3 regions of the Paenisporosarcina macmurdoensis genome follow, and region 2 is predicted to be linked to each of the others. Evidence: riboswitches for the same ligand, from Rfam matches in the RefSeq annotation. Region 2 holds a riboswitch; each other region holds the start of a gene.

Region 1 (4,160 bases), on a different contig from region 2:
TATTGCGGACATCGTTAATAACTTATTCGCAATGGAGTCAGCTGTTCTTCGTACAGAAAAAGCAATCCAACGTGTTGGTGTTGAAAAAGCAAACCAAAAACTTTTATATACACAAATCTTCTGTCAAGAAGCATTTGCAAGTATAGAAAAAGATGCGAAAGAAACATTGATTGCTGCGGTTGAAGGTGACAACTTACGTATGATGCTTTCTGCACTTCGTAAATTAACACGTTCAACGCCTTACAACGTGATTGCTAAAAAACGTGAAGCGTCTGTAAAAATAATCGATGCTGAAAAATATATCGTTTAATTAGGAAATCCGAACGCTTCTCAAGAGGCGTTTGGATTTTTTTTTGATAAAATAGATTTAACTGAGGAGGATGAAGAAGAATGGCAATAACGTATTATGGATATCCTAAATGTGGTACATGTAGAAAAGCAAAAGCATGGTTAGATGCTGAAGGGTTATCGTATCATGATGTACATATCGTAGAAACACCGCCTACAATCGAAGAATTGAAAAAAATTGTAGAGACAAGTGGTCTGCCCCTTAAGAAATTTTACAATACGAGTGGCATGAAATACCGTGAGCTTGGCTTGAAAGATAAACTACCAACCATGTCAGACGATGAGCAATTTAAATTGCTGTCTTCAGACGGAATGTTAATTAAAAGACCCCTTGTTACAGATGGCTTGAAAGTAACGGTCGGCTTTAAAGAATCGGATTTTATTGAGAATTGGAAACGCTAATTAACTGTTCTTGTTTTTAGGGAAAGATTATGTCAAACTGAAGATGATTATATTACATATTTGGAGGGGTATTAATGAGCACACCAAAAGATTTACGCTACTCTGAAGAACACGAATGGGTTAAAGTTGAAGATGGCAAAGCACGCATTGGTATTACTCACTTCGCTCAATCTGAGCTTGGTGATATTGTATTCGTTGAACTTCCTCAAGTAGGAGACGATATTAAAACAAACGAGCCTTTTGGCAGTGTTGAATCTGTTAAAACTGTTTCTGAACTTTATGCACCGATCAGTGGTAAAGTGGTTGAAGTAAACAGTGGCTTAGAAGACAGCCCTGAATTTGTTAATGAATCTCCATACGAAAATGCATGGATGGTCGTTATCGAACCAACGGATGTTACTGAAATTGACTCATTGATGACGGCTGAGCAATACGAAAAAATGACTCAAGAGTAAAATTGTTTGTGAAACGCCGACATTTGTTCGGCGTTTTTTGCATATCTAGCGCATAAATGAGTCTAGTTTGGAGGGATTCCATGCTTTCAGATAAAGTCATAGTTGTTGAAGGTCGTTCAGATAAACAACGAATACTACAACTTCTCGCAGAGCCTATTGAAATTATTTGCACGAACGGAACAGTCAGTGTCTCGCGTTTAGAAGAGTTACTGGTTCCTTACGAGCAAGGGGAAATGTATATATTTGTAGATGCTGATGAATCAGGGGAGAAATTACGTGCGCTCATTAAACGTGAATTTCCTGAAGCGCTTCATTTATATACGGATGTAACATACCGTGAAGTCGCGACAACCCCTATGAAAGTCTTAGCGACCATTTTACTCGGAGCGAATATTGATGTGAAATCGGAATTTATAGCATAAAAGGATGAAGACGATGAAAGAATGGACAACTGCTGAGTGGGAATCTAATTCTCAAAGCGCCAATATTGCAGCCTATTATTTATACGCGCCTATGTGTGGAACTTGCCAAGTAGCATCTAAAATGATGGAAGTGGTAGAAGAACTATTACCAAGTGTGAAAATTGGCCAAGCTAATTTGAATTATGTAGAAAATATAGCAGTAGACCAGCAAATTGAAAGTGTACCTTGTTTATTAATTGCTGAGAATGGTCAAGTCCGCGAAAAAATATACGCGTTCCAATCTGTTCCTTATCTATACGATCGTTTGAGAAAAAATATTTGACGTTCACTTTTGAACGTGTTACATTATCACTCGTAACCAAAAACTTAATATCGTAAACTCTTATAAAGAGAGGCTGAGGGAAGTGCCCTATGAAGCCCGGCAACCGACACAATTTGTGAAATGGTGCCAAATCACTCAAAGTACTTTGCTTTGAAAGATGAGAGAACGGTCTAACGTATATTACTATGCAATTAGTCCCTTCTGCTTTTCTGCGGAAGGGACTTTTTAAATTCAGAGGTGAACTAGAGGAATGATTCAATTACAAAACTTATCAAAAACATTCAAAACAAGTAATGGTCAACTTATTGCAGTAGATGACGTTACATTGACAGTTGAACAAGGCGAGATTTTCGGCATTATTGGCTATAGTGGTGCTGGTAAAAGCACATTAATCCGATTGTTAAACGGACTAGAAAAACCAACTTCCGGAAGTGTCACAGTTAACGGTCAAGAAATATCATCAAGCTCGGGCCAAGCGCTTCGAAGTGCTAGACAAAAAGTTAGCATGATTTTTCAACACTTTAACTTACTGTGGTCTCGAACAGTTGAAGACAATATTTCATTCCCGCTTGAAATTGCAGGAATAAGCAAAACGAAACGCAAGGAACGAGTAAAAGAGTTAATCGAACTAGTTGGATTAACTGGGAAAGAGAAAGCGTATCCCTCTCAATTATCAGGTGGGCAAAAACAACGTGTTGGAATTGCGCGTGCGCTTGCAAATAACCCCGAAGTATTACTTTGTGACGAAGCTACATCAGCGCTCGACCCAGAAACAACGGATCAAATACTAGAGTTGCTCGTGGATATTAACAAACGCTTAGGGTTAACGATTGCACTCATAACACATGAAATGCATGTTATTCGTAAAATCTGTCATCGCGTTGCTGTTATGGAAGCGGGGAAAGTAGTTGAGATGGGTTCAGTACTCGAAATCTTCCAAACACCTCAACAGGACATTACAAAACGCTTTGTAGAACAAGTTAATGGTCCAGAAGAAGCTAGTCAAACAATCGCTCATCTTATTGAGCAATATCCTTCAGGCAAGCTCGTGAAACTCGTGTTTGTTGGGGATCGAACAGAACAACCTATCCTTTCGAGGTTAATTAAAAAATACCAAGTTGAAGTGAATATCGTGCAAGGAAATATTACCCAAACTCAAAATGGCGCATACGGAACATTGTATCTGCAAATTGATGGAGCTACCTTAGCGATTGATGAAGCAATAGATTATTTACACGGACAAGATGTTCATACGGAGGTGATCTCACATGATTGAAAACCTTCTACCTAATGTTGATTGGGAAAAAATGTGGGAAGCTTCACTGGAAACACTATATATGTCTGCAATGGCCACTGGTTTCACATTTGTCATTGGACTTGCACTAGGTATTTTGCTATTCCTGACTAGCCCACATCAATTATGGGCAAATAAAATAGTGTATTGGTTAACTGGTGCATTTGTTAACATCTTCAGATCCATCCCGTTTATCATCTTAATCATTTTGTTAATCCCGTTTACTAAGTTTTTACTTGATACCATTCGTGGTGCAAATGCAGCATTACCAGCACTTATCATTGGTGCTGCACCTTTTTATGCACGTATGGTGTTAATTGCTTTACGTGAAATTGATAAAGGGGTAATCGAAGCAGCTCGCTCAATGGGTGCTAAGACGTCCACAATTATTTGGAAAGTTTTATTACCTGAGTCACTTCCAGCATTACTTTCAGGACTTACAGTTACAGCCGTTGCCCTTGTTGGCTATACAGCAATGGCAGGTATTATTGGAGCAGGCGGATTAGGAAACTTGGCATTCTTAGATGGATTCCAACGTAGTCGTGAAGATGTCACGATCGTATCGACAATTCTGATCTTAATTATTGTCTTTATGATCCAATGGATCGGCGATACATTCACATCAAAAGCAGATAAACGATAATTGGTGCCTTCGAGTCCTACTCGATCACATATATCAGGAAAAGGGAGAGACAATCATGAAGAAATTTGTAGCAGGAATATTATTATCAGTAAGTGCAATCACACTAGCAGCATGTGGTGGAGATAGCGAATCTTCTGGAGACAGCAAGGAATTAGTAGTGGGAGCTTCAAACACTCCACACGCTGAAATCCTAGAAAAAGTGAAACCATTGCTTGAAGAACAAGGGATTAACCTTGAAATCGAAACTTATCAAGACTATATTTTACCGAATAAA
Region 2 (4,160 bases):
GCGTTGTCGGACTCAAGTTAGTGACGAAAGAACAGGAAGAGGTGGCATCCTAATGGCTTGGCTATTTTTAATCATTGCAGGACTATTTGAAATGACTGGAGTAGTGATGATCAACCAAGTGCATAAAAATCGCAACTGGAAATCGATCACAGGATTGTTCGTCAGCTTTGGCGCTAGTTTCTTGTTCCTTGCGTTAGCGATGGAAAGTCTTCCAATGGGAACGGCTTATGCGGTATGGACAGGTATTGGTGCCTCTGGCGGTGCGATTTTAGGCATGATATTATACGGGGAGCCTAAAACGTGGTTGCGCGTGTTGTTTATTGCCATGGTGTTAAGTGCAGCGGTTGGATTGAAGTTTATTTCGTAATGGTATGATGCAGGAATTGAACACGTAATGCGTGATCTTAAGGGGGAAGTTATGTGTCGATTTGGATCTCCATTATCGCAACTGTTTTATTCGGACTTGTTGGCATTTCTTGCTTTTATTCCGCATTTAAAACATACAAAGACGATGAAGATGGAGAGATTGAAGATTTCGGTGTCGTTGGATCAATAGAGTTTATCGACATATTTTTTGTATTTGTTTTATGGCTTTGTAAAAAGTTTTTTTCTCAAAGTCATTATATTCCAGCGTTTCGTACAGTCTCGTTTCTTATGGGGCTAATGATGATCGGGATTATCATCTTATTCTGGCTTATAGTTTAGCTGTAACCTCAGATTTGCTTCTATTGTCGCAACTTTATTAGTTATCGTCGCAACTTTTACCGTTATCATCGTAACTTCTTGAATTATTGTCGTAACTTTTCACGTTATTGTCGCAACTATCCAATTTTCTCCTAATTAAAACAAGAGACCTGCTTCGCTTTTTCGGCGAGCCAGGTCTCTTTTTATAAAGGAATCATCTTTTCAACTTAACAACAGAAGGTTACTGAGCAGTATACCCACCATCTACCAATAAGTTCGCCCCTGTGACAAAACTCGCTTCATCTGAGGCAAGGAAAACAACGGCGTTTGCCACTTCTTGTGATTCACCTAGGCGGCCAAGTGGGTGTAGTGATACCAAGTGTTTCCTTGTCGCATCATCTAATTGATCCAGCAATGGCGTGTTGATGTAACCAGGACACACGGCGTTTACACGAATACCTTGAGAAGCATATTCCACAGCAAGGGCGCGTGTCATGTTTACGACGCCACCTTTTGCTGCTGTGTAAGAAGCGGTAGCTGCTTGGCCAACATGACCTAAGATGGATGCGCAGTTGACGATGCTCCCGCTACCTTGTTTGACCATTTCTATTAATGCGTATTTCGCACATAAAAATACGCCAGATAAGTTAACGGAAATCGTTTTATTCCAGTCTTCCAATGACAACTCATGAGTAGAACCAGTTGACCCGATACCTGCGTTGCTAAATAAAATATCCACTTTGCCAAACGTATCCACGGAGTGCTTAACCATTGCTTCAACTTGTTCCTCATTTGAAACGTCAACATGGATGAATGAAACGCCTTCACCTAGTTCGTCCGCAAGTTTTTGACCACCCGCATCATCAAAATCTGCGATGACTACTTTCGCGCCTTGCTTGAGCATTTCACGCACAGTAAATTCGCCAATCCCACTTGCGCCACCAGTGACAATCGCTACTTTATCTTGTAATCTCAACTAGAAAACCTCCAGGATTTGTATTTATATTCAAGTTCATCCTACTCCTCTTTGTAACTATCAGTCAATTTCTTCAATTCAGATTTTTATAATAATAGGGTTGACATTAATGGGAATAGATGCAATAATTCGATTTATATTTTTAAAAATACATATCTACATTTTTCTTATCAAGAGCAGGTGGAGGGAACTAGCCCTATGAAACCCGGCAACCGACTTACGCGAGTAGGCACGGTGCTAATTCTTGCAGCAGTAGCTGACAGATAAGAGGATGTTAGTTTTTACTAACCTCTTCTTTTTTGTGAAGAGGTTTTTTTATGTGGATTAAAGAGGTGACGACATTGAGTGAAGTAATCGCGAGTTATTTAGTTCATAACGTAAGAAATTTAGAGAAAAAAGCGGAAGGCATCGCACTTGGGCTGACAGTTGGTTCTTGGACGGACTTGCCTCAACTCGAACAACAACAATTAAAGAAACATAAAGGGCGCGTCGTATCTGTCCAAGCATTAGGTGAGGAGCGCACGAAAGGAATTATTCAAATTGCCTATCCTGCTGCAAATTTTAGTCCCGATTTACCTGCCATTTTAACGACGACTTTTGGCAAACTATCGCTTGATGGAGAGATCAAATTACTTAATTTGGAGTTTAGTGCGGAGCTAGCTACTCACTTCAAAGGACCTAAGTTTGGGATTGAAGGCATTCGCAAGTGGACGGGTGTACAAGATCGACCATTTGTGATGAGTATTTTCAAAGGAATCCTTGGCAAAGATTTATCTTTTTTACTAAACCAACTTGAACAACAAGCAAGAGGTGGCGTGGATTTTGTGAAAGACGATGAGATTTTGTTCGACAACGACTTAACGCCTTTTGAAGAACGGATTACGAAAGGTCGCGAAGTACTTGAAAAAGTCTACTCGGAAACGGGACATCGCACACGCTACGCTGTGAATTTAACAGGTCGAACATTTGACTTAAGAGAAAAAGCGAAGCGTGCAACAGAGCTCGGAGCAGACATGTTGTTGTTTAATGTCTATGCATATGGACTCGATACGCTTCATAGTTTAGCTGAAGATAGGGAAATCACTGTTCCAATCATGGCGCATCCGGCTGTTTCAGGAGCATTCACACCATCTCCACAGTATGGGCTGTCAAACCAACTCGCACTAGGCAAATTACTTCGTTTTGCAGGCGCGGATTTCTCCTTATTCCCGTCGCCATATGGAAGTGTGGCTCTTGAAAAAAGCGAAACGCTACAGATTGTGGAATCACTAACGAAACCGGATTACGTCAAACCAACACTTCCTGTACCGTCAGCGGGAATCCATCCGGGAATGGTACCGCAACTTATCGAAGATTTTGGAATTGACTCGGTAATTAATGCAGGGGGCGGAGTGCACGGGCATCCAGCAGGTTCTGCAGCAGGTGGGAAGGCATTCAGACAAGCGGTCGATGCCACACTTTCAAAGAAAACATTATCAGACGCTGCACAAACAAACGAAGAACTTCAACAAGCACTTGAATTGTGGGGTGACAAAGTCCGATGAGCCAACCAGTTATTTTTTGTGATTTTGATGGCACCATCACAACTAAAGACAATATCATGGCCATCATGAAAAAGTTCGCACCACCTGAATGGGAGCCGATAAAAGACCAAATTCTTGGCCAACAAATATCCATTCAACAAGGTGTTACACAACTATTTAACTTGCTTTCAACGGACCAAAAAGATGAAATCACGCAATTTGTCCTCGACCAGGCACAAATTCGCGAAGGTTTTGAAGACTTTGTTGCGTATACGAAGTCGCAACAGATTCCACTCTTTATCGTATCAGGGGGCATTGATTTCTTCGTCAAACCATTGCTGAAAGATTACATGTCTGAAGACCATATTTATTGCAATGTCGCAGATTTCTCAGGTGATATGATTTCCATCGAGTGGCCACACACATGTGATGAACTTTGTTCAAATGGTTGTGGCTGCTGTAAACCGTCTATCATACGCAAACTGAGTGAAGACAACACATATAAAATCGTCATTGGCGATTCCATTACCGATCTACAAGCTGCCAAACTGGCGGACCAAGTCATTGCACGCGATTTCCTCAGTGAAAAGTGCGTAGAACTCGACATTGCGTTTGAGTCATTTGAAACTTTTTACGATGTCATTCACATTTTAAAGCAATTGGAGGTACACACATGAGCAAGTACTTTTCGCGTTGGAGCGATCTGGCAGCTATCAAAAAAGAATTAGCCGATCGCGATTGGTTTTTTGGAACAAGTGGTAATTTATCGATTAAAGTCTCGAATGATCCCGTTACCTTTCTAGTCACAGCTTCTGGAAAAGACAAACGTAAATTTACGAATCACGACTTTCTATTAGTCGATTCAAATGGAGAAAAGTTAGAGGACACAACGTCGAAACCTTCCGCGGAAACATTGCTGCACGCAAAAATTTATAATAAAACCAACGCAGGCTGCGTTCTTCATGTGCATACCATTG
Region 3 (4,160 bases), on a different contig from region 2:
AAGGAACCAGTACATCCATATCTTTTGGGTAAAGGAGCCCCCACTCTAGAACGCGCATGCCACCAAGTGAACCCCCAATTACTGCATGGAGTCTATCAATTCCCAATGCGAGTAATCCCTGTTTTTCAGCATGGACCATATCTCGAATTGTAATAGTTGGGAAGGACGCGCGATATGATTCACCGGTTGTGGGGTTAATCGTTGATGGACCAGTTGAACCTGAACAACCACCCAGAACATTCCACGTAATTACTTGAAATACATTTGTATCAATTATTTTCCCTGCTCCAATTAACCCGCTCCACCATCCGGGTTTTTCCGGAGTTCCGGTTGCATATTGATTTCCAGTTAAAGCATGGCAAATTAGAATTACAGGTGCATCTGATGGACCAAACGATTCATATGAAAGTTCGACTTGTTCGAGCAGTTCTCCTGACTCTGTTTGGAAGTTTCCTATTCCTACACTTCCTATTACCACTAAAACTCACCTCCAAGTTAAATCGGTACGACGATTGCTTTTTCTATCGCTTGCTCTAAATCCGCTACTAAGTCCTCTACCGACTCTAATCCTACTGAAAGTCGAATCAATTCTTCAGTGACACCTGATTTCCTTAATTCTTCTCCGCTTAACTGTTGATGTGTAGTAGAAGCTGGATGAATAATAAGCGACTTAGCATCACCTACATTAGCAACATGAGACCAAATTTGAACGCTATCGATAATTTTCCGACCAGCATCTCGACCTCCTTTGATCCCAAAATTCACAATTGAACCGTATCCATTCTTTAAGTATTTATTAGCCAGTTGATGTGATGGATGTGATTCAAATCCATTAAAATTAACCCACTCCACTGCAGGATGACTCTCTAGATATGCAGCCACCGCTGCAGCATTTTCATTGTGTTTAGGGACACGTAAATGCAATGTTTCAAGACCTTGCAAAAAAGCAAATGCGTTCTCTGGGCTTAGACACGGACCAAAGTCACGCAGTAATTGAACACGAAGTTTGATGGCGAACGCGACTTGAGGAACGTCAATTGCATATCGCAATCCATGATAACTTGGATCTGGCTCCGTAAACCCTGGAAACTTTTCGCTATTCCAGTCAAACGTTCCTGCATCCACTACTACTCCTCCGATAGATGTGCCATGTCCACCAATCCACTTTGTGGCGGAATGGACGACTACATCTGCACCGAATTCAATAGGATTACATCCGTATGGAGTCGCGAATGTATTATCAATAATCAAAGGTATTCCGTTGTCATGTGCAATGCTAGAAACTGCCTCAACATCTAATACATGAAGGCTTGGGTTTCCAATAATTTCACCAAATATTGCTTTGGTTCTTTCAGTAATGGCATCACGGAAATTCTCAGGATTTGTTGAGTCAACAAATTTCACTGTAATTCCATACCTTGGGAGTGTGTTTGCAAATAAATTATATGTCCCACCGTACAAATTACTCGCCGCAACGATTTCATCACCTGTTCCAGCAACATTTAGAATAGAAAATGCAATGGCTGCCATCCCACTCGAAAGTGCTACTGCGGCAGTACCCCCTTCAAGTAAAGCAATTCGTTGTTCAAATACATCCACTGTCGGATTGCCTATTCGAGAATAAATATTTCCTGCCTCTTGCAAAGCAAATAAATTTTGAGCATGTTCAGTATCTCTGAACACAAAAGAAGTTGTTTTGTAAATGGGTACTGCTCGAGAACCTGTTACTGGATCTGGCTGCTGTCCCCCGTGTAAAAGTAGCGTTTCTGGTTGAAGATTTGTCATTGTTTTTTCCTCCTGATTTGTGGTTTAGATGGAAGAGTGGAGGAGAAAGAGGAGTTTTGGAATACAAAAAGCCCCTTCTTCACTTAAGAAGAGGGGGCTCGCAAATGCGTATACCTCCTCTTATCTTTCAGATCCACATGAAGAAATCTGTAGGAATTAGCACCTTTGCAAGTTCTTCACTTGCCGGTTGCTGGGCATCGTAGGGCCTAGTCCCTCCGCCACTCTTGATAAGAGTATTTGATTCAATTTTCCATCTTGAGAAACAGTATATGTTCCACAGGAAGAAAAAGTCAAGAATTAATTATTTATTTTTTTCGAAACTTCAGACTATATTCAAACGTTTAATGATTGAGCAGATATAAGGAGTTGAGATTATGAATCTTGCTTTACTTGCGCTACTGATTATCCTAGCAGGCTATTTTATTGGCAGTTTACATGGCTCCTATATCGCACAATGGGTATCGGGTGTGAAGGTAAAAGAGCAAGGAGTAAAAAATTCTGGAGCGTCTAATGCAACGATTGTCTTAGGTTTGAAATTCGGGGCTTTAGTAGCTCTACTTGATATTGGTAAAGGACTCATCGCTGTCCTATTTTTAGCCCGGATATTACATAAGCACAGTCTCTTTACTGATGACACCCCTACTCTGCTTTTATTAATGGGAGCAGCTGTCATCATCGGACATAATTTTCCTTTGTGGATGAATTTTGATGGCGGCAAAGGAACGGCATCCCTTATTGGAATAATGTTTGCTGTCGATTGGAGAATGGGTTGTGTCGGATTGGCATTGCTAATCTTACTATCTCTCTTAACTGACTATTTACCATTAGGCGTTCTTTTTTTATACTTAACATTTTTAGTGTATGTATTTTGGTTTACAGAAGGACTTTGGCCAGCCATCATCTCACTAACTCTTTTCACTTTAGCTATTTGGAAACATAGAGAAAATATCTTGCGAATAAGGATTGGAACTGAACCTAAAGTTTCTACTGTTTTGAAAAAGAAAAAAGCGATGTCCTCATGAAATTTATGAGAAGATCGCTTTTACTACTTTGCTAAGTTGAAGAATGCAGTTGATATTGAAGAACCACGCAAGAGCGTGGAGTAATAAAATTCAAGAAACGAAACTTTGACCGTTATTAAGGATGACAGGTTTCCAGTTCGCTTCGGACGCTAAACCTGCTGCACAATAAATCTAGAGACTAAAAGGGATGGGCTTGTGACCTGTAAGCACATAATTATTCGGGTTTGGTTTACTACAGAATAGAGGGTTTCTTGACATAGATGTTCGGCCAAAGATACTATTTTGGCCTCTTCTTGCTGCTTTTATTTTCAAGATAAATTGGCATGAGTTAAGTTAAATTAAATTTAATAAGTATCATCATAATATACTGAACCCTTGTGGCAAAATAAAAAACAAACAATAGAGTATTTATGCACCTTCAAGAAGAAAAAGCATAGAGAACGAGAGCCACAAGTATGTGGTTTTCAAACTTGTTGGGGCTGCCTAATAAGTCCCTAATATAAAATAAGTGGAGAAAATTGATTCTTTTTTCTGCACCTACTTTAGAACATTGTAAAAAGTTATAATTGTCTGTTTTGCACATGAACTTATGGTTTATTGGAGTGAAAGGCGGCAAAAAAGACTGCTCCTGCGGTTACTCGTCGCAAAGATATTGGACGAATGACAGTTCGTCCAATATCTTTCCAGCGGGAATAGCATGAGCGGAAGACCCCGCAGACGAGCTTGCTCGTCGAGGAGGCTGAGGACATGCCCGCGGAAAGCGTCCGCCTGCAACGAAAATCAACTTCTACTAAATATAAATATGGAACACCAATATTTATATTTTATGACTTTTAGGACAACCCCTAACGCAAATGTACAATTTACAACAGTAAATACAAAGCCTATTATTTAGTTTCGCGGTGCAATGTCATTTTCTTTAATCGTTTTGAATACTTTTGCATCTCAATACGTTCTGGATTGTTACGTTTATTTTTAGTTGAAATATAGTTTTTGTCGCCTGTCTCTGTGCAAGCTAACGTGATATTTACTCTCATAATGATATCCTCCAATTTATTAAATAGTAATGATTACGTTTTATAATATACCATACTATTTCTTTTACCGCCAATTGCAATTATCTTTATTCCTAGATGATTCCAATAATGATAAACTAATAATAGATTTATTGAAATTAAGGGAGTGGAATGGGATGCAAGAAATATTAATTGAACGCCTTGTTCGCTATGCGAAAATAGACACACAATCTGATGCAAACAGTTCGACATGTCCATCAACACCTGGACAATGGGATTTACTGCATGAACTTGAAAAAGAATTAGCATCTATCGGTATGGAAGAAATTTCACTTGA

Evidence for each region. Region 2 has a riboswitch for S-adenosylmethionine ahead of ACFPYN_RS05215 (2,3-diketo-5-methylthiopentyl-1-phosphate enolase). Riboswitches for the same ligand answer to the same signal wherever they lie in the genome.
Region 1: another riboswitch for S-adenosylmethionine. It lies ahead of ACFPYN_RS08535 (methionine ABC transporter ATP-binding protein); the one in region 2 lies ahead of ACFPYN_RS05215 (2,3-diketo-5-methylthiopentyl-1-phosphate enolase).
Region 3: another riboswitch for S-adenosylmethionine. It lies ahead of ACFPYN_RS16410 (O-acetylhomoserine aminocarboxypropyltransferase/cysteine synthase family protein); the one in region 2 lies ahead of ACFPYN_RS05215 (2,3-diketo-5-methylthiopentyl-1-phosphate enolase).

Annotation. Positions count from the first base shown of each region.
Region 1 covers NZ_JBHSRI010000009.1:184,072-188,231, forward strand. Annotated here, with positions in the region: gene ACFPYN_RS08510 (acyl-CoA dehydrogenase family protein) at 1-310, shown strand, start outside; gene ACFPYN_RS08515 (arsenate reductase family protein) at 391-750, shown strand; gene gcvH (glycine cleavage system protein GcvH) at 825-1,205, shown strand; gene ACFPYN_RS08525 (toprim domain-containing protein) at 1,286-1,627, shown strand; gene ACFPYN_RS08530 (thioredoxin family protein) at 1,641-1,949, shown strand; SAM riboswitch class I at 2,007-2,113, shown strand; gene ACFPYN_RS08535 (methionine ABC transporter ATP-binding protein) at 2,200-3,225, shown strand; gene ACFPYN_RS08540 (methionine ABC transporter permease) at 3,218-3,886, shown strand; gene ACFPYN_RS08545 (MetQ/NlpA family ABC transporter substrate-binding protein) at 3,942-4,160, shown strand, end outside.
Region 2 covers NZ_JBHSRI010000004.1:44,709-48,868, forward strand. Annotated here, with positions in the region: gene ACFPYN_RS05195 (DMT family transporter) at 1-53, shown strand, start outside; gene ACFPYN_RS05200 (DMT family transporter) at 53-367, shown strand; gene ACFPYN_RS05205 (hypothetical protein) at 421-705, shown strand; gene ACFPYN_RS05210 (SDR family NAD(P)-dependent oxidoreductase) at 926-1,660, opposite strand; SAM riboswitch class I at 1,825-1,930, shown strand; gene ACFPYN_RS05215 (2,3-diketo-5-methylthiopentyl-1-phosphate enolase) at 2,002-3,204, shown strand; gene ACFPYN_RS05220 (2-hydroxy-3-keto-5-methylthiopentenyl-1-phosphate phosphatase) at 3,201-3,860, shown strand; gene ACFPYN_RS05225 (methylthioribulose 1-phosphate dehydratase) at 3,857-4,160, shown strand, end outside.
Region 3 covers NZ_JBHSRI010000025.1:551,523-555,682, reverse strand. Annotated here, with positions in the region: gene metX (homoserine O-acetyltransferase MetX) at 1-478, opposite strand, end outside; gene ACFPYN_RS16410 (O-acetylhomoserine aminocarboxypropyltransferase/cysteine synthase family protein) at 496-1,785, opposite strand; SAM riboswitch class I at 1,903-2,019, opposite strand; gene ACFPYN_RS16405 (glycerol-3-phosphate acyltransferase) at 2,160-2,807, shown strand; gene rpmG (50S ribosomal protein L33) at 3,695-3,844, opposite strand; gene pepT (peptidase T) at 4,000-4,160, shown strand, end outside.